Regions from separate parts of the Pseudodesulfovibrio portus genome, predicted to be linked through region 2. Evidence: predicted binding sites of a transcription regulator. Region 2 holds the regulator's gene; each other region holds the start of a gene.
The links. Region 2 encodes sigma-54, which starts transcription at its own class of promoters, with help from an activator protein. Its sites were predicted from a motif close to CTGGCACGGNNNNTGCTT; they were not measured.

Region 1 (4,839 bases), 440 kb from region 2:
CGATTCAAGATGTCGTCCAAGGGATTCTCCCCGGATTTCCTGGACGCCCTCATGAATTACGACTGGCCGGGGAACATCCGCGAACTCATCAACACCATCGAACAGGCCCTTTCCCGGGCCGGGAACGACGCCATCCTCTACCCCCGCCACCTGCCCAAGGCGATCCGCGCCCAGGTGGCCCGGCGGACCCTGGAGAAGGACGCCGTCCAGGAACGGCCGACCTGCCAGCCCATCGTGCTGCACGAGGATTTCCCCGACCTCAAGACATACCGCGACAACCAGATCGCCGTAAGCGAGGAGCGGTATCTGCATACACTCATGGAAATGTCCGGCGGCAACATCAAGCATTCCTGCACCCTGTCCGGCCTGTCCAGGGCCCGGTTGTACGCCCTGCTCAAGCACTACGGCATTCAACGCCCAAAATAACGCCCCCATCCCAGTTGCAAATTGACTCCGACGGACATCGGTGGTTGAATACCGCCCACCATTATCAATATGTTCATATAAGCCATGACGCCGAAGCGACAGGAGATACGGCATGCAGCAACTGCCCACGGAAGAAATAGACCGGCGGATAGAACGGTTTCTGGACTGCGATCTTCCGGACCGCCCCACCGCCGACATCGGCTGTGCCCTGAGGGTCGCCGATTTCATGGAGTCCAAGGGATTCGGTTTCCAATTGACGGACATGTGCCCGAACAGCCCTGACCAGACCTTGTGGAAGGCGGTATTCATTACCGCAGATGCGGAATTCGCCGCCGAGGATGTCCGGGGAGCCGTGGCCATCTGCGCGGCGGCCGCAGCCGCCCTTGAAGCGGCTGAAGTGGCCTAGTCCCGACGGAAAACGACGCCATGGTCCATAAAAAGCCCTCATCCGCCCATTACCGGGCCATCCTCGAGTCCATTTCCGACGGCGTCTTCACGGTTGACGGGGAATGGCGGATCACATCCTTCAACCGGGCCGCCGAGGAGATCACCGGCATCCCGCGCAGGGAGGCGCTGGGCAAACGGTGCTCCGAGGTCTTCCGCTCCACCATGTGCACGGATCAATGCTGCCTGCGGGAGACCAAACGAACCGGCAAACCGCTGGTCGGGCGCACGGGCTACATCATCGACGCCCAGGGCAACCGCATTCCCATCAGCCTGTCCACCGCCGTATTGCGGGACGCGGACGGCACCGTCATCGGCGGGGCCGAGACCTTCCGCGACCTCAGCGAGGTGGAGGCATTGCGCAGCGAGTTGGACGGACGGTTCCGCGTAGGCGAACTGGTCAGCCGCAGTCCCCTCATGCAACGCCTCTTCTCCACCCTGGAACCCGTGGCCGCCAGTTCGAGCACGGTGCTCATTCTCGGCGAGACCGGCACGGGCAAGGAACTCATCGCCCGCACCATCCACGAATTGAGTTCTCGCCGGGACGGCCCCTTTGTGGCCGTCAACTGCGGAGCCCTGCCCGAGACCCTGCTGGAGTCGGAGCTCTTCGGCTACAAGGCCGGGGCCTTCACAGGAGCCACTCGTAACAAGCCCGGCCGCTTCGCCCTGGCCGCAGGCGGAACCCTTTTCCTGGACGAGATCGGCAACATCAGCCAGGCCATGCAGGTGCGGCTGCTCAGGGTCCTGCAGGAACAGGTCTATGACCCCCTGGGTTCCGTAACGCCCGAAAAGGCGGACGTGCGCATCGTCACCGCCACCCACAGCGACCTGACGGACATGGTCCGGCAGGGGGCCTTCCGCGAAGACTTTTACTATCGCATCAACATCGCCCGGGTGGAACTGCCGCCGCTGCGGCAACGCAAGGAGGACATACCCCTTCTCTGCATGGACTTCATACAGCATTTCAATGCGTTGCAGGGGAAGCAGGTGGAGGGTCTCAGTTCCGAGACTCTGTCCCTGCTCATGCTCCATTCCTGGCCCGGCAATGTCCGGGAACTGCGCAATGTGATAGAGCGCGCCTTCATCGTCTGTCACCAGGGGTCCATCCTGCCGAGCCACCTCCCGCCCGACTTCCCCGGGCCGGAAGGCCTGGACGGACCGTCCCCGGAAGACTCCCTGCCGGAAGCCGTCAACCGGCTGGAAAAACAACTCATCCTCAACGCCATCATACGATGCGGGGGCAACCGCCTGGCCGCCGCCAAGGAACTGGGCATCCACAAGAGCACCCTGTTCCGCAAGATTCGCCAGTTGTCCATCAAACCGCCTGTCCGCGACGGGCGTTCCTCGCCGGACAGGGAGCAGGCGGAGTAGCGAAACCGCGACTCCTGCATCCATCTGGGTCGCGATATCGCGACCCAAGCCCAAAACCATCTTTTTTCCTCATCAGCTTTCGTCAATCATGACGGCTAATTACCGTCAATCACTCCAGCCCGCACCCTGGCACGGTTGATGCTTTTATCCCTGGCAAGGAGCAGAGCCGACATGAACGCCGCCTTCAGCATATGGGAGGACCGGATAGCACCGGTTTTCGACACGGCGTCCCGACTGGCCGTCGTGACCGGGACGCGGACGGAGGGCCCCCCGCACGTGGTGACCATGCGGTGGACCTCGCCCGTGGAGGTCATCGCCATCCTGCTGGAACGGCACGTGTCCGTCCTCGTATGCGGCGCGATTTCCCGCCCACTCCACGACGCCATCGTCGACCGGAACATCGAGGTGCACCCCTTTGTCACCGGCGAATTGGACGACGTGGTGCGGGCCTGGCGGACCGGCAGGCTGCATGAGGACCGATTCCGCATGCCGGGCTGCGGTCGGGCGAACGGCGTACGCGGAAGGCGCACGCGCCGTCGGGGCGACCGCCGGGACAACGTGCATGCCCCCTTCGGGGCTTCAGCCGTTGCCGGCGGACAGGCCGTTTGCCGCTGCCCACGCTGCGGACGCGAGGTCTTCCACACGCCGGGCGTGCCCTGCTCCGCCAACCGATGCCCGGATTGCCACGCACCACTGGTGCGGGCGTAACCGACAACAAGGAGGCAGACATGCCACGCAGAGATGGTACCGGACCCAACGGTATGGGCTCGCAAACAGGTCGAGGCCTCGGGATGTGCACCGGTGTGAACGCGCCGGGCCTCAACCGGGGTTACGGAGCCGGATACGGCCGAAGAGGCGGTATGCGCGCCCGCAACGGCTACGGCTACGGTCCCGGATTCCGGGGCGGCCGTGGCGGATGGGGCGGCGGTGGCGGATGGTGGGGCGGAACCCCCGACTATGCCGCCGTGTACCCCGACGCCCGCGAATCCCTGGAGGAACGCGCCGCTTTCCTTGAAGCCGAACTGGCTTCCGTGAAACGGCGCATGGAAGAACTGAACGGGGACGACGCCGAATAACGGCTAGCCCCTTACGGCGGTGGGAGGCAAACAGCCTCCGACCGCCTTTCAAACAGACAGGCGCACAATGGCAGACTTAGACACTTTCCTGGACGAACTGCAAAGCACCCTGAACGAACAGACCAAGACCGCATATGGCGAAGAAGCCTTTGACCGATGGCGCAATCCGCCCCATCGCGGCAGACCGTCTGCGGCCAACTGCCAGGGCTCGTCCACCGGGAACTGCGGCGACACCATAACCATATTCCTCCAGATCGAGGACGACACGGTGCGGGACGCGGGATTTCATACCGACGGCTGCGGATCAAGCCAGATCAGCGGGTCCATGGCTGCGGAACTTGCCCTTGGCAAACGGTGTGAAGACCTGCCCGCCATTACCGGGGAGATCGTCCGCGACCGGCTGGGCGGCCTGCTCAAGGACGACGAGCACTGCGCCTGGCTGGCGGCCAACGCCCTGCACGACGCGGTCGGCGACTATTACAAACGCACCCTGCACCACACCGAACAAGCCTGAGAACAGCGGTTCTTAGCGGAGACATCATGACCAAAATCGGCGTCATTCGCTGCGAAAAAAACGAAAGGAAATGCCCGCTCACGGGATGCATCACCAGCCTAACGCAGCAGGCCCAGGGATTTGCATCCTATGACCAAACCCAACTCACAGGCGTCTTCACCTGCCGGGGCGACATGGACGACGTCGCGAACATGGCCAAGATACTGAAGGCCAAGGGAGCCGAAGCCATCCACCTGCCGACATGCCTGTTCGCCAACAAGTCGGACGGCGTCTGGATCATGGAAGGAGGCGGATTCTGCGACCGGATGGAAACCCTGACCGACCGCATCAACGAGGCGGGCCTCCCCTGCGTCAAGGGCACGGCCCACCTGCCCGAAGGATACGTTCCCGAAGTCTGATGCCGACCCGATCATCAACCCTTTCAACCGAGGATATCGCTATGCTCATGACCGACCTGCTGCCCATGGACCAGTGGCTGGCCCTGGAACAAACCCTGCACACCGACTGGGGAGTCAACGCCTGCGCCTACAACGCCGACGGCATGACCTTCACCGGATTCAAGAATTTCGTGAATCCCCTGTGCGCCGAAATCAAATCCCACCCCGAAGGCATCCAGGCCATCTGCTCGGTGGCACACCAGCACATGGCCAAGCAGGCCAAGGCCTCCGGCAACACCGTCATCGAACAATGCGACGGCGGCCTGCTCAAGATATGCACTCCGGTCTTCCACGACGGCGAGTTCGTCGGCATAGTGGGCGGTTGCGGCCGGGTGCCCGAAGATTCGGAGGTGGACACCTTCACCATCCACAAGGCCATCAACGTACCGCTGGACACAGTGGAGACTCTGGCAAAGGACGTGCCCGCCATCACCATGCAACGGGCCCGGGACATGGCCGATTTCCTTGAGGACTTCGTTTCGAAAATCCATTAGTACCACCGAAACACAAGGAGAATCCTCGCAATGGAAACGACCCCGATCATTGACCTGACGTCCTTTCTCGACGCCTG
Region 2 (4,839 bases):
GACTGGCCATGTCGGTGCCCAATGCCATGCCCGAAATCATCGAGGTCGCGGACTGGGTGTCCAAGCGTTCCGGCGGCCATGGAGCCGTGCGGGAAGCCATCGGTTTCATCCTCGATGCGCGCGGCCTGAAAGAAGAAGCCTTGAAGCTGTGGACGGACTGATGAAAGGGCGTCCGGCTCTGATCTTCATACTCATTTTCGTGGGCGGCCTGGTGCTCGGCATCGCGGTCAAGACGCTGTTCTTTTCCGATCCCCTGGTGGAGCCGGCCGACACCGAGAACGATCCCAGAACGCGGCAGCAGCTCCTTGAGGACGCCGACGTGTCCGCCGAGGACATCGAACTGGTGCAGGGAAAACAGGGGGTCATGACCTGGAAACTGCTCGCCAAGACAGCGAAGTACAACCAGGAAAAGGGCCTTATCGGGGTGGAGTTTCCGCAGTTGACCGCCTATTTCGGCGAAGACCGCCAGGAAGTTTACGTTCGGGCGGATCGGGGCGACGTTGATCAGAACAACGACAACCTGACCCTGTACGACGGGGTGAGCGGTCGTCTCGGCGACCTGGCCCTGGATGCGCAATTTCTTGATTATGTCGGCGCGATTGATAAAGTGTATCTCAAGGGCGGCGTTGCCGTGCGCCGTCCGGACATGACCATAACGGCCAAGGCCATGGAGATCGATCTCGTCACCCGCCAGCTGATTGCGGCGGGCGGCGTGGAGGCGCTCCTGGCCCCGCAAGGCCTTGAGGATAACCCTCTGCAATGACGATGAGGAGTGTAGTTTTGATGTTGAACCTACGTGCTTTGACGATCCTGCTTGCCGTGGCTGCGTTGCTTCTGCCTTCACTGGCCGCCGCCGAAGAGTGGGGAGAAATCCGCCAAGCCACCCTCAATCTCAACGTTCGCGAAAAGCCCGACAGAGCGAGTGAGCATGTACTCACCCTGGCCAAGGGGCAGCGGGTTAAGACCGACTTCATGACCGATGACGGATGGGTGGCAATATTCAACCTGAACGAATCCAAACGGGAGCTTTCCCGCGCGGTCGGGTTTGCCAACGCCAAGTATCTCAAAGTCATTCCGAGGAAGAAGGGCGCTCCGGCTCCCGCCCCAAAGGCCGAGCCCGATGCTCCCGTGGTCTCCACCAAATCCGCTGCGCCCGCCCAGAGCGGCCCGGGAGAGATCAAGGCTCCTGTGGTGGAGGAACCCTCCATCGATCCCATCAGGGTGGGGGTGGACCCGAGTCGGATGCCGGTCAAGATCACTTCCGATCGCATGACCTATGACGAGTCGGGCAAGGTCGTGTCTTTTGTGGGCAACGTGGTGGCCGAACACGGCCAGCTGACCCTGTGGGCCGACCGGTTGTCCGCCTATCTGGCTTCCAAGACCGACAAGAAGTTTTCCGCCGACTCCGTTGAACGGATCGTGGCCGAGGGCAACGTCAAGGCAAAGAAGGAGTCCACCGAGGGCACCTGCGGCAAGCTGACCTATTTCGTTGATCGTCAGCTGCTCCGGATGGAGGACAAGCCGCTTCTTCAGGACGGTCCCAACAGCCTGACCGGCGAAGTCATCAATTTCCATATCAGGGAAAACCGGTCCGAGGTCGAAGGCGGCAAGGATCGCGTCAAGGCCATCTTCATGACGCCTGAAAACTTGAAGGTGCAGTAGATGACGACAGCCGGACTGAGGGCGGCGAACCTCTCCAAGCGATACGGCCAGAAAGAGGTCGTGCACGGCATCAACCTTGAATTGAATCCCAAGGAAGTTGTCGGCCTGCTTGGCCCCAACGGTGCGGGCAAGACCACCACGTTTTACATGCTGGTGGGCATCGTCACGCCCAATACCGGGCTTGTCTCCCTGAACGGCGAGCCCATGACCGACAAGCCCCTGCACGAGCGGGCCCGCATGGGAGTCAGCTACCTGCCTCAGGAAAGTTCCATCTTCAAAAAGCTGACCGTGCGCCAGAATCTCCAGATCATACTGGAGCAGACGACCATGACGCCTCGTGAGCAGATGGCCAGGGCGGACGAACTGATGGAGATGTTCACCATCACCAAGCTTGCGGACCAGGCGGCCATGTTCCTGTCCGGCGGCGAGCGGCGCAGGCTCGAAATTGCCCGGGCCCTGATCATGGACCCGCAGTTCATCCTCCTTGACGAGCCCTTTGCGGGCATCGACCCGATCGCGGTCATCGACATCCAGGAAATCATCTCCGTGCTCAAGTCCATGGGCATAGGTATTCTCATATCCGATCATAACGTTCGGGAAACTTTGAATATCTGCGATCGCGCCTATCTCGTCTACGAGGGCACTGTCATCCTTGAAGGAGCGCCGGACGAGATCGTCCAGAATAGTCAGGCCCGCCAAATCTACCTGGGCGAAGACTTCAGCCTGTAGCCCGCATCCTACATTTTTGCCGATTCCCGATTTACACCTTACCCAAAGGTTGGTACACTTTTTTCATAGTGATTAATGTCCATTTTATTGCCAATAGTAACAGAGTGTTATAACAATCTTGTTGCTTCCCTTTCTCGAATGTGCCATACTGAATGTGTAGAAATGATGTATTGAATGAAAAAAAATCGCATGGAATATTTCCAGACGTAATTCGATTATAGCAGGTTCAGAGATGTAAATATGGGTTTGGAACTCAGGCAACAACTCAAACTTTCCCAGCAACTGGTCATGACGCCGCAGTTGCAGCAGGCTATCAAGCTGCTGCAGTTGTCTCGTTTGGAGCTGCTTGAAACCGTGCAGCAGGAACTCATGGAGAACCCGTTTCTCGATGAGTTGGAAACCGAAGCCGAAGTGCACGATTCCTCGGAGAAGCTGACCGAATCCCAGGCTGAAGAAGAACTGGTGCGCAATGCGGACTGGGAGAACTATCTGGGCGAATTTTCCAGCACGTCCAAGCAGGCCACGGCCCGTGATGCCGAAGTCCCGGAGGACGGCCTCTCCTTCGAAGCCCGCCTGGCGTCCAAGCCCTCCCTTGAAGGCCACCTGAATTGGCAGATGCGGCTATCCAATTTTACCGACCAGGAGATCGCCATCAGCGAGATCATCCTGGGCAATCTCGACACCAACGGCTATCTTCAGGCGTCGGTGGACGAGATACGGCTGATGGTCCAGGCTTCCGCAGAGGAAGTCGAGGACTTGCTGATGCGTATCCAGCGCCTGGACCCGGTCGGGGTCGGCGCCCGTACTCCACAGGAGTGTCTTCTCGTCCAGATGGAAGTTCTCGGCCTCGATGATCCGATCCTGGTCTCCCTGGTCAAGGACCATCTGGAGGACCTGGAGAAGAACCGCTACAAGCCCCTGGCCCGCAAGTTCAAGTTGTCCATGGACGAGCTCAAGGAGTACCTTGACCTCCTGCAGACGCTGGACCCCATGCCGGGCACCAATTTTTCCAGCAACGAGCCTCATTACGTCAGCCCGGACGTGTATGTTTACCGATACGGAGAGGATTTCGTCATCATCCTGAATGAGGATGGCCTGCCCCGGTTGCAGATGAACACCTTTTACATGGATTCCATGAAAGGGGCCGCCGACAAGGAAAAGGAATATTTCCAGGAAAAGATGCGTTCTGCTGCATGGCTCATGAAAAGCCTGTACCAGAGGCAGAGGACGCTGTATAAAGTAGTTGAGAGCATTGTCCGCTTTCAGCGGGAATTCTTCATCGATGGCGTGACAAAGCTCAAACCATTGATTCTCAAGGAGGTGGCCGAGGATATCGAGATGCATGAATCCACCGTCAGTCGTATCACTACCAACAAGTACGTCTCGACGCCGCACGGGATCTACGAACTGAAGTTCTTCTTCAATTCGGCCTTGGATCTTGATGACGGTTCCCAGGTGGGTTCGGAGAGCGTCAAGGCGCTCATCAAGCAGATGATAGCAGGTGAAGATACGAAGAAGCCGCTGAGTGATGAACGGATCGGTGAAATCCTCAAGGACAAGCTCGAGGTGAACATCGCCCGGCGCACGGTCGCCAAGTATCGCTCGGCCATGGGCATCCCTTCGTCTTCCAAACGCAAGCAGTATTTCTAACCACTGTTTGCCGGACTTCTACCAAGGAGGCAGCGTATGAACATCAGCTTCACTTTCAAGAACTTCGAGCCGTCCGATCATCTCAAGGGCTACGCGAACAAGCGATTTGAAAAAGTGGCAAAATACGTTTCCGATGCGGAATCCGATCTTCAGGTCAATCTGCTGGTCGACAAATATCGTCACAAGGCCGACGTGATTCTCAATTCCGAAGGCATACATATATCTGCGTACGAGGACTCCGAGGACATGTACTCCACCATCGACATGGTGCTGGACAAGCTCGAAGCCCAACTCAGGAAAATGCGTGAAAAGCAGAAGAGCCGGGTCAAGAAGGCGCGGGGCAACAAGGTGATGATGAACGTCCTCACCTACGAGGACAAGACTCCCGGGGAAGCCCCCAAGATAGTGGGCACGGACGAATATGTGCCCAAGCCCATGTCCATAGACGAAGCCGCCATGCAACTTGATGCGCTCGAAAACGAGTTCCTTGTCTTCCGCAATGCGGAGACCGAGGGTGTGAATGTGATCTACAAACGTAAGAACGGCGATTACGGCCTCATCGATCCCGGATACTGATTATGAAACTCGGCGACTACCTGGCGAAGGAACTTGTCCTTCCCGAATTGGCGTCCGGCACCAAGTCGGACGTATTGAAAGAACTCATCGCCCCCGTGGGCGTTAAATATCCCGAGATGGACACGGACCAGGCGGTCCGTGTCCTTCTCGACCGTGAGAAGCTCGGCACCACCGGGATCGGCGACTCCATCGCCATTCCCCACGGCAAACTCGAGGACCTGG
Region 3 (4,839 bases), 550 kb from region 2:
CGCAGACGGCCCGTGGCCATGCGGGAACGCGGCAGCTCGGGGATGTAGATGGACCGGTTGTCGCCCACCAGCACCATGGCCACCTTGCCCTGGCGGTCGATGAGCAACCCGAGCTGGCGGCCCGTGTCCGTGGACAGCTCGGCCAGCTCACGCGCCTGCTCGGTGGTGTAGCATGCATCCGTGGGATACTGCCGCTGGTACAACCGCGACAGCCGCTTCACCTGGCTGGGTTTCAACCCCTGAAGGTTCCCCTTCGGTTTCTGGGCGATGACGATTCTCCTTTAGCAATAAAGAAAGGCAAGTACTACCGCGTCAGCACTTGCCTTTCAAATGATTTTTCCAACCCTACGCCGGGCTGCCTCTTTAGCGCGGAAGCGAAGCGGCCGCGCCTCTTCCACCCCCGAGCCGTGAGACTTTCGAAAACGAGGCTATGCTTCGTTTTCGGACAGATATTTGGTGATCATGGCGTCGTATTCACTCGTCAACCTGAAGGTGAGCGTTGCCATTTCCTTGCGGAATTCGAGCGAGATGCCGCCCTTTTCCTCGATCTCCTTGCGCACGACCTCGTAATACTTCGGGTCGGGCACCACGCAGATGGAGTGGAAATTCTTGGCCGTGGCACGCAGCATGGTCGGTCCGCCGATGTCGATCTGCTCCACTGCGGCCTTGAGGTCCAGCCCCTTGGCCACGGCGTCGGCGAAATTGTACAGGTTCACGCAGACCAGATCAAAGGGCTCGATGCCGAAATCGCGCAGGGTCTCCATATGGGCCTCATCGTCCTTGTCAGCAAGGATGCCGCCGTGGATGTTCGGATGCAGGGTCTTGACCCGGCCACCGAGGATTTCAGGGAAATCCGTGATGTCGGACACCGATGTGACGGGCAGTCCCGACTCGGCGAGCATCTTCTTAGTGCCGCCGGTGGACACCAGTTCACAGCCGTTGTCGACCAGGAATTTCCCGAACTCGGCAAGACCGGATTTATCGGTAACGGAAAGAATCGCTTTTCTGACAGGCAAAAGGTCCATACACCACCTCACTTGATGTTTTGGAGGTGGTGCCAGATTTGGGCCGGGAAGGCAAGTCGGGAAGAGGGATCAGAGGGGGGCCGGGAGCAGGCGGACGCACGACGCCAAAAAAGATCAGGCCCGACGCGAAGTGCTTCCTCGCGCGGGATTGAACCGTGTGTTCCATGGCCTGGATTTCCGGCGGCCTTCACTCAAAGGCTGGTTTCCCGCCCCGTCACCTGACGGATCAGGGACGGGAAACCAACGGGGAGGGGAGACCAACGTTAGGACTGGATCTGGGCGAGCATTTCCTTGGCGGCTTCATGCTCGGGGTCGGCTTCGAGAATCTTCTCAAGCTCGACGCGGGCCGCTTCATTGTCGCCTGCGCAGACGTGGCAACCCGCGAGCGAGTAGCGCACCTCATGCTTGCCGGGATTCACTTCCAGCGCCGATACGAGGCTGGGAATGATCTCGATCACGCGATCCAGTTCATGGCCGAGCCTGATGATGCTGAACAGGGCGACCATATTCTCCGGATTCATCCGGGCGGCTTCCATGAACAGGGGGAAAGCCCCTTCCTTGTCGCCGTTTTCCATCTTGATGAGTCCGATGCCGGAAAGACTTTTGTCGGTGGGCTCGATATTGTGAGCCTTTTCGTACATGGCCATGGCGTTTTCCAGGTCGCCGCGCTGAATGGCGACCGTGGCCAGGCCGATATACGGATCAGGGTGGATGCCATTGGAGCTGACGGCCTTCTTGTAGTATTCTTCGGCCTTGTCCAGCTCACCCATGAACAGGTAGCATTCACCAAGTTCCTTGTTGATTTCATAATCCAGATGACCACTCATGGTATTCCCCTCCATGTCTCCTTTGCCCGCAGGCCGGGCAGAAAATAAATCCTGGCCACACTTGGCCGACATGGATTCAGCAACGAACGTGCCAAACCCCCTACCCCCTTGCTTCTTCCACTCCGCAAGAAAGACTTAATAAACTGGAATAAAAGACTTTATCTGAAAAATTAAGGCAAGCGCCCCACCTTCCCCGTTCCACTTAAGCCCCACAAGGGGAATATTCTGCCCCCTCGTTTCATTCCATATGAAAGCGATCCGGTCCGCGCCCGGAAAACGACGCTCCGAAGCGTCCCGAAGACCTCATTGATAATTATTCAATTTAATCGACGTGTTATATGTTTGGAACGGGAGTTGCTAACTCCTTTGCGGGCCTGGAGGAAAAAACTGCCAGCCAAGTAGCCGGAACACCCAGGAATGCAGGAGGAACAAGGTATGCGAGGGCTTTTCGAACGACACATTCAATTGACGGGCAAGGTCATGGACCTGCGTCTTCAACGTCAAAATATCGTCGGGGGAAACATCGCCAACGTCAACACGCCGGGATACAAGGCGCGCAGGCTCGAATTCGAGGAAAAGCTGCAAAGCGCCCTGAATCAGGACGACCTCGGCAAGATGACCCGCACCTCCGAAGCGCACCTGCCCGCCACGTTCTCCCCGGACGGATTCAAGGGTGAAGGCTTCTCGGAGTTCAAAGGCCGCGAGGTCATCGGCAAGGACTCGGTGAACCTGGACAAGGAAATGACAGAGAATGCCAAGAACACCATGATGTACAACGCGCTCGCCATGGTCATCAAAAAGAATTTCCAGGGCATGCAGAAAGTCGTGCAGGAAGGAGCCAAGTAAATGGATTTCATGACAGCAATGGACATCAGTTCATCCGGGCTCAGAGCCCAGCGGGCGAACCTGAATGTCATATCGATGAACATGGCGAACATCCGGACCACCAAGACCGTGGACGGCGGCCCCTATCAGCGCAAGTCCGTGTCTTTCGAATCCACGCCGGTCTACTCCCCCTTCGACAAGGAGATGCACGACCATCTCAACCGGGAACTGCACGGCGTCAAGGTGCTGGGCGTCACCGCCGACCAGCGGCCGTTCAAGCAGGTCTACGAGCCGCATCACCCGGACGCCAACGAGCAGGGATACGTCACCTACCCCGACATCAACGTGGTCGAGGAAATGACCAACATGATGCAGGCCATGCGCGGCTACGAGGCCAACGTGCAGACCATCCAGGCCGCAAAGCGAATGTTCCAGAAAGCCCTCCTGATAGGCATGGGCTAGAAAAGGAGTAATGAAGATGGTTGTCAAAAGTATTGCGATCAATGCGTACCAGGACGCCATGCAGACGCGTGGCCGCGAGATCAGGGACACCGTCGCCGACCGGCTGAGAAAGCCCCAGGAATCCGCCGGAGGATTCGGCGACACCCTGAAGGATTCGCTCAAGAGCGTCAACGACATGCAGACGGAGAAAAGAGTCCTGATCGAGGAGTTCGCCAGCGGCAAGACCCAGAACGTGCACGAGTTGATGATCTCCATGCAGAAGGCCGGCATGGCCATGCAGATGACCGGGGCCGTGCGCAGCAAGATCATGCAGTCGTACAAAGAAATCATGCAGATGTCCTTCTAGGACGCGCAGCATCCATACGATAACAAGCCAAACGCACTCGTCGCGGGAGAGAAGACATGCCTCCGTTCGTTACCAAATATCTGGAAAAAGCACAGGGATTCTGGACCGACAGCTCCATGTCCCAACGCCTCATCATCGGCGGCATGACCGTTGCCGTGATCATTTCGTTCGCCCTGATGATCTTCTGGATGAACAGGCCGGACTACAGAATCCTGATGACCAACCTCTATCCCGAGGATGCGTCCAGGATCGTGGCCATGCTCCAGGCCTCCAAGGAGAACTATGTCCTCGAGAACAACGGAACGACCGTCATGGTCCCGGCCGACCGGGTGTACGAGCTGAGGCTCAAGGTGGCCGGTGAAGGCAACCTGCACGGCCAGGGCATCGGGTTCGAGATATTCGACGAGGTGCAGATCGGCCAGACCGACTTCGTGCAGCACGTCAACTACCAGCGAGCCCTGCAGGGTGAGCTGGCCCGCACGATCAGCGAATTTCCCATGATCGACAAAGCCAGAGTCCACCTGGTCATCCCGCAGAAATCACTGTTCATCGAGGACCAGATCAAGCCCAGCGCCTCCATCGTCCTGCAGCTCAAGGACGAGGGCAAGCTCGGCCCGGACGAGACCCAGGGCATCGTCAACCTGGTGTCCATGGCCGTGGAAGGGCTGGACCCCAGCCTCATCACCGTCACGGACATGAAGGGACGCCCCCTGTACACCCCTGACGACGAAACCAACGGCCTGTCCATGTCCAACGCCCAGCAGCTGCACAAGGCGGGCGTGGAAGGCAAGATCCAGCGCCAGATTATCGAACTGCTCGGACCGGCGGTCGGCCCGGACAAGGTCATCGCCCGCGTCAACGCGGACCTCGACTTCAGCCAGCGCACGGTGCGCAAGGAAATTTTCGACCCCGAGGGCGCGGTAGTCCGCTCCGAAACCCGCAACGAGGAAACCACCGCGGGCGCGGCCTCCCTGGCCGGAGGCGAACCCGACGCCAACTTCCGCGGCGACGGCTTCTCCGGCACCCGCACCACCCAGGACTCCACCCGTGAATCCCGGACCACCAACTTCGAAATCAACAAGCAGGAAGAATCCATCGTCACCCCGGTCGGGGAGTTGAAACGTCTCACGGTTGCGGTTATCGTGGATGGCACATGGGAGACCAACCCGGACACGGGTGAGATGACGTACACGCCCCGCACCGCGCAGGAACTGGACCGCATCCGCGTGCTCATCGAAAACGCCGTCGGCTTCGACCAGGCGCGCGGCGACACCATCGAGGTCAGCAACATCTCCTTCGGCGAGCCGGAAATGTACGATGCCGACTCTCTCATGCGGACCATGCTGGAATACGC
Region 4 (4,839 bases), 890 kb from region 2:
GAGCTTGATGACGTCCGGCTTGAGCATGGGAATGCGATCCAGGTTGGAAAAGCCCACGCCCACGTCGTCCAGGGCGATAAGAAAGCCGTGCTTGCGATAGAAGCGCACGAACTCCATCAGGGCCTCGGTGTCGTCGCATCGGGATTCGATGATCTCGATGATCACGTTGCCGGGGCTGACCCCGCACCGCTTTGCCAGATTCAGGATGTGGTTGGAGCCGCGCGTCTCCTCGTTGATGCAGGAGGCATCGACGTTCATGGAGAGCATCAGGCTTTTTTCCCTTCGATGGAGGGAGGCGAAAGCTTCGACCGCGTTGGTTCGGCAGGCCCGGTCCAGGGCGAGCCGGGATGCCTTGTCCCGGGCCTGCGCGAACAGCAGGGTTGGAGGTATGATTTCTCCGCTTTGGGGGTCGAATCCTCTGCTCAGGGCCTCCAGCCCGACAACGGCCTTCCGCTTGAGGGAAACCTGGGGCTGGAAGTGGATGATGATGGACCTGTTTTCAATGATCTCGCCAAGGTCCGGCACTGTCTTCAACACTGAAATTCTCGTTATTTTTGCTCGCCGGCTCTTTGCTCTCAAACCGTGCCGGGGAAATCCGGCATAAGGCCGGGGCGGCGGTGTGTGGACGCCGCCCCGGCGCTTGTATACGTGTCGCAATCCGTCCTAGAGGATACCGTCCTCGCCGGTCCTGATGCGCATGGCCTTGGCCAACTCGACGACGAAGATCACGCCGTCGCCTTCGTTGCCGGTCTGTCCGGCGGTCTTGATGGCCTCGATGGCCAGGGGCTCGAAGCTGTCGTTGACAGCGATCTCGAGACGGACCTTCTTGAGCAGGTTCACTTCCATCTGCACGCCGCGGTAGGTTTCGGTAAAGCCTTTCTGGCGGCCCGAACCGAGGACGTTGGTCACGGACAGGGAGTAGATCTCCTTGGCGTAAAGGGCCTGCTTCACTGCGTTCAGCATCTCAGGCCTGATGTATGCTATGATGAGCTTCATTTCTATATCTCCTTATGATCTCTGGTTAAGCGTCAACTGGCCCTATTCGTTGCTGAAGAGCTGGAAACCGTTGTAGGACTCGGAGCCGTGTTCGGCGATGTCCAGGCCCTTGAGCTCTTCTTCCTTCTTGACGCGGATGCCGAAGATGGCCTTGACGGCGGACATCAGGATGTAACCGGCACCGAAAGCCCAGATGAAGAACACGCCCACGCCGATCAGCTGCACGCCGAGCTGGGCCATGCCGCCGCCGTAGAACAATCCGCCGTCGACGTTGAACAGGCCCGCCGCAATGGTGCCCCAGGCGCCGCAGACGCCGTGGACCGAGGATGCGCCGACCGGATCGTCGATCTTGAGCACCTTGTCGATGAATTCGATGGACAGGACGACCAGGAGACCGGCGATGAGGCCGATGAGGATGGAAGCGCCGGGAGTGACGGTGGCACAGGGGGCGGTGATGCCGACCAGGCCGGCCAGGGCGCCGTTCATGGTCATGGAGATGTCGGGCTTGCCGTAACGGAACCAGGAGATGAACATGGCGCCGAGCACGCCGCCGGCAGCGGCCAGGGAGGTGTTCATGGCGATCAGGCCGATGGTGTTGTCGGCGGTGGTGGTGGAACCGGGGTTGAAGCCGAACCAACCGAACCAGAGCAGGAACACGCCCAGACCGGCCAGGGGGATGTTGTGACCGGGAATGGCCTTGGCCTTTCCGTCTTCGGAGTACTTGCCGACACGGGGACCGAGAACCAGGGCACCAGCCAGGGCGACCCAGCCACCCACGGAGTGGACCACGGAGGAACCGGCGAAGTCGCAGAAGCCGAGGCCTTCCAGCCAACCCGCGCCGTCATCGCCCAGCCACAGGGAACCCCAGGCCCAGTGGCCGGAGATGGGGTAGATGAGGCCGGTGATCACGATGGATACGATAATGTAGCTGCCGAACTTGGTGCGCTCGGCCATGCCGCCGGAAACGATGGTGGCGGCGGTGGCTGCGAACACGGACTGGAAGAACCAGAAGGTGTAGGTCCACATGATGTCGGATTCGGCGACGCCGCCCAGCATGTAGCCGGAGGTGCCGATGAAACCGCCCGCATCCAGGCCGAACATGACGGCAAAACCGAACAGGAAGAAGACGAGGGAACCGGCGGAGAAATCCAGGAAGTTCTTCATCATGATGTTGCCGGCGGATTTGGCGCGGGTGAAACCGGCCTCAACGCACGCGAAGCCCGCCTGCATGAGCATGACCAGACAGGCGGCGATCAGGGTCCAAAGGATGTTGCCGTTGGACTGGGTGAGATACTCCACCTCTTCTGCATAGGCGAGGGTGGGAGCCAGGGCTGCAACCAAAGCGGCCACGCCTATGGCGAGCCTCTTGGAAACATGGGTCGGGGACTTTCTCGAAAACATTGCAATACTCCTCTTTGAATGGAATGCGTTTCAAACCTGACACCCCTCTATCAAAAGCCGTGCCAAAGTCGTTTTTTGTTGCTATTCATGTAAAAGTCGCCATTTGTCCCGCTTTTTGTGTATTCTGATTTAACATTTATGTAATTTATTACAATTTTGAAGTCATTTTTTTAGGTCAAAATTGTCAAACTTTCGAAAAATGTTAAACACCATAAAAATGACCGCCGGTCGCAAGAAAATATGGTAATATATGATATCTCACTGAAATCGTAACAAATATTTTAGTTGACAGAACAACCCTCGCGGTGTAGCTCTAGTGGCCATGAAGACCACCACTGTTTCCAACGCATACTTTTCCAACTTTTATTTTTGGTATTGGTACAGCCACGCTCGCGGGCTTGGAAGAGGTGCTGTGTAACCAGTTGGTGGACTACAGAAGCAAAACAGGAATCCTCTTCAAGGGCCGCGGGCGAAAGCCGGCGGCCCTTGTTTTTTTATAACCGCCGGACACCCCGCCCCCTTGAGCGAACAATCAAGGAGAGAGAACATGCACATCGGCAAAGCAATCAGACTGGAGCGCATCTTCAACCGCAACACGGGCCGCACCATCGTGGTCCCCATGGACCACGGCGTGACAGTCGGCCCCATCGACGGGCTGGTGGACATGCGCGAAGCCGTGGGCAAGGTCGTGGACGGCGGGGCCAACGCCGTCATCGAGCACAAGGGGCTGGTCCGCTGCGGCCACCGCGCCGAGGGCAAGGACATCGGGCTCATCGTCCACCTGTCCGCCTCCACGTCCCTGTCGCCCTTCCCCAACGCCAAGTCCCTGGTAGCCTCGGTGGAGGACGCCATCCGGCTGGGCGCGGACGCCGTGTCCATCCACTGCAACCTGGGCGACGAGACCGAATCCGCCATGCTGAACGATTTCGGCAGAATGGCCTCGGACGCCGCCAACTGGGGCATCCCGCTGCTGGCCATGGTCTACGCGCGCGGTCCCAAGGTGAAGGACGAGTACGATCCCGAAGTGGTCGCCCACTGCGCCCGCGTGGGCACCGAGTTGGGCGCAGACGTGGTCAAGGTCCCCTACACCGGCGACATCGACACCTTTGCCAAGGTCTGCGACTCCTGCTGTGTCCCGGTGGTCATCGCGGGCGGGCCGAAACTTGACAGCACCAGGGCTTTCCTTCAGATGGTGCATGATTCCCTTGAAGCAGGCGGCGCAGGGCTGTCCGTGGGCCGCAACGTGTTCCAGCACAAGAATCCCACCCGCCTGGTGGAATCGCTGAACATGATCGTGCACGGCGACGAGACCGTGGAAGCCGCCCTCAACCATCTCAACGCATAACGGTAGCACCATGAAAAAAGTCATCTTCAAGTCCGTCCCCTTCGACAAGAAACTGGTCACCCTGGCCCTGGAATCCGGCGTGGACGCCGTCATGGTCGACAAGAACCACGTGGCCGCCGTCGAAGCCCTGAGCAAGATCACCACCCTCACCCCGGAAGACATGGTCACGGTGGAACTGACCAAGAAGGCGGACGAGGACGTGGCCGTCAAAGCCGCCAAGGCAGGCAAGGACGTGGTCCTCAAGAAGGGATGGGAGATCATCCCGGTGGAGAACATCCTGGCCCAGGTGGACTCCCTGGCCCTGGAATGCGAATCCCTGGACCGGGCCGTGCTGGCGGCGGGCATCCTGGAGCGCGGCTGCGACACCATCGTGGTCCTGCCCGAGGGCGCCGCCGACCTCAAGCAGATCGTCGCCGAACTCAAACTCTCGCAGGGAACCATGGATCTTCAAGCCGCCACCGTCACCGAAATAGAATCCACCGGCCTGGGTCACCGCGTCTGCGTGGACACCATCTCCGTGCTCAAGAGGGGCCAGGGCATGCTCATCGGCAATTCCTCGGCCTTCTCCTTCCTGGTCCACGCCGAGACCGAGTCCAACCCCTATGTGGCCGCACGCCCCTTCCGCATCAATGCGGGCGCGGTCCACGCCTACGCCCAGATGCCCGGCGACAAGACCACCTATCTCGAAGAACTGGGCGCGGGCGACGACGTGCTCATCGTGGGCGCGGGCGGGGCCACCTCCCTGGCCACCGTGGGCCGCGTCAAGGTGGAGGTCCGGCCCATGCTGCTCATCAAGGCGGAGGTGAAGACCGATGACGGCGTCAAGTCCGGCCAGGTGTTCCTGCAGAACGCGGAAACCATCCGCGTGGTCTCGGACAAGGGCGAACCCGTGTCCGTGGTCACCCTGAAGAAGGGCGACAAAATCATGGTCAGGACCGACGAGGCCGGACGCCACTTCGGCATGCGCATCAAGGAAGAGATCAAGGAAGGGTAGCCCCCGCCCCCCCATCCCCTCCTTTTCCCAAACTTTTTATGGCCGCTTCGCGGGGGGAGAGGGGGGAGATGAGAAATACGATGTTGCAAGGGCCTGTGAGAAG

Region 1: the regulator sigma-54 is predicted to act here: its motif matches at 2,368-2,385, upstream of OO730_RS15650 (NifB/NifX family molybdenum-iron cluster-binding protein).
Region 3: the regulator sigma-54 is predicted to act here: its motif matches at 2,195-2,212, upstream of flgB (flagellar basal body rod protein FlgB).
Region 4: the regulator sigma-54 is predicted to act here: its motif matches at 2,446-2,463, upstream of OO730_RS13445 (ammonium transporter).

What each region holds. Positions count from the first base shown of each region.
Region 1 is NZ_AP026708.1:3,270,293-3,275,131, reverse strand. It holds gene OO730_RS15665 (sigma-54-dependent transcriptional regulator) at 1-426, shown strand, start outside; gene OO730_RS15660 (hypothetical protein) at 539-832, shown strand; gene OO730_RS15655 (sigma-54 interaction domain-containing protein) at 853-2,241, shown strand; gene OO730_RS15650 (NifB/NifX family molybdenum-iron cluster-binding protein) at 2,413-2,949, shown strand; gene OO730_RS15645 (DUF5320 domain-containing protein) at 2,913-3,317, shown strand; gene OO730_RS15640 (iron-sulfur cluster assembly scaffold protein) at 3,385-3,831, shown strand; gene OO730_RS15635 (CGGC domain-containing protein) at 3,858-4,229, shown strand; gene OO730_RS15630 (PocR ligand-binding domain-containing protein) at 4,271-4,762, shown strand; gene OO730_RS15625 (hypothetical protein) at 4,793-4,839, shown strand, end outside.
Region 2 is NZ_AP026708.1:303,795-308,633, reverse strand. It holds gene OO730_RS01565 (KdsC family phosphatase) at 1-161, shown strand, start outside; gene lptC (LPS export ABC transporter periplasmic protein LptC) at 161-763, shown strand; gene OO730_RS01555 (LptA/OstA family protein) at 784-1,662, shown strand; gene lptB (LPS export ABC transporter ATP-binding protein) at 1,663-2,391, shown strand; gene rpoN (RNA polymerase factor sigma-54) at 2,632-4,041, shown strand; gene hpf (ribosome hibernation-promoting factor, HPF/YfiA family) at 4,078-4,617, shown strand; gene OO730_RS01535 (PTS sugar transporter subunit IIA) at 4,620-4,839, shown strand, end outside.
Region 3 is NZ_AP026708.1:856,363-861,201, forward strand. It holds gene hflX (GTPase HflX) at 1-236, opposite strand, end outside; gene OO730_RS04215 (IMP cyclohydrolase) at 429-1,025, opposite strand; gene OO730_RS04220 (tetratricopeptide repeat protein) at 1,289-1,852, opposite strand; gene flgB (flagellar basal body rod protein FlgB) at 2,288-2,698, shown strand; gene flgC (flagellar basal body rod protein FlgC) at 2,699-3,139, shown strand; gene fliE (flagellar hook-basal body complex protein FliE) at 3,156-3,485, shown strand; gene fliF (flagellar basal-body MS-ring/collar protein FliF) at 3,542-4,839, shown strand, end outside.
Region 4 is NZ_AP026708.1:2,817,636-2,822,474, reverse strand. It holds gene OO730_RS13455 (EAL domain-containing protein) at 1-537, opposite strand, end outside; gene OO730_RS13450 (P-II family nitrogen regulator) at 664-996, opposite strand; gene OO730_RS13445 (ammonium transporter) at 1,039-2,397, opposite strand; gene OO730_RS13440 (2-amino-3,7-dideoxy-D-threo-hept-6-ulosonate synthase) at 2,945-3,742, shown strand; gene OO730_RS13435 (3-dehydroquinate synthase II family protein) at 3,753-4,736, shown strand.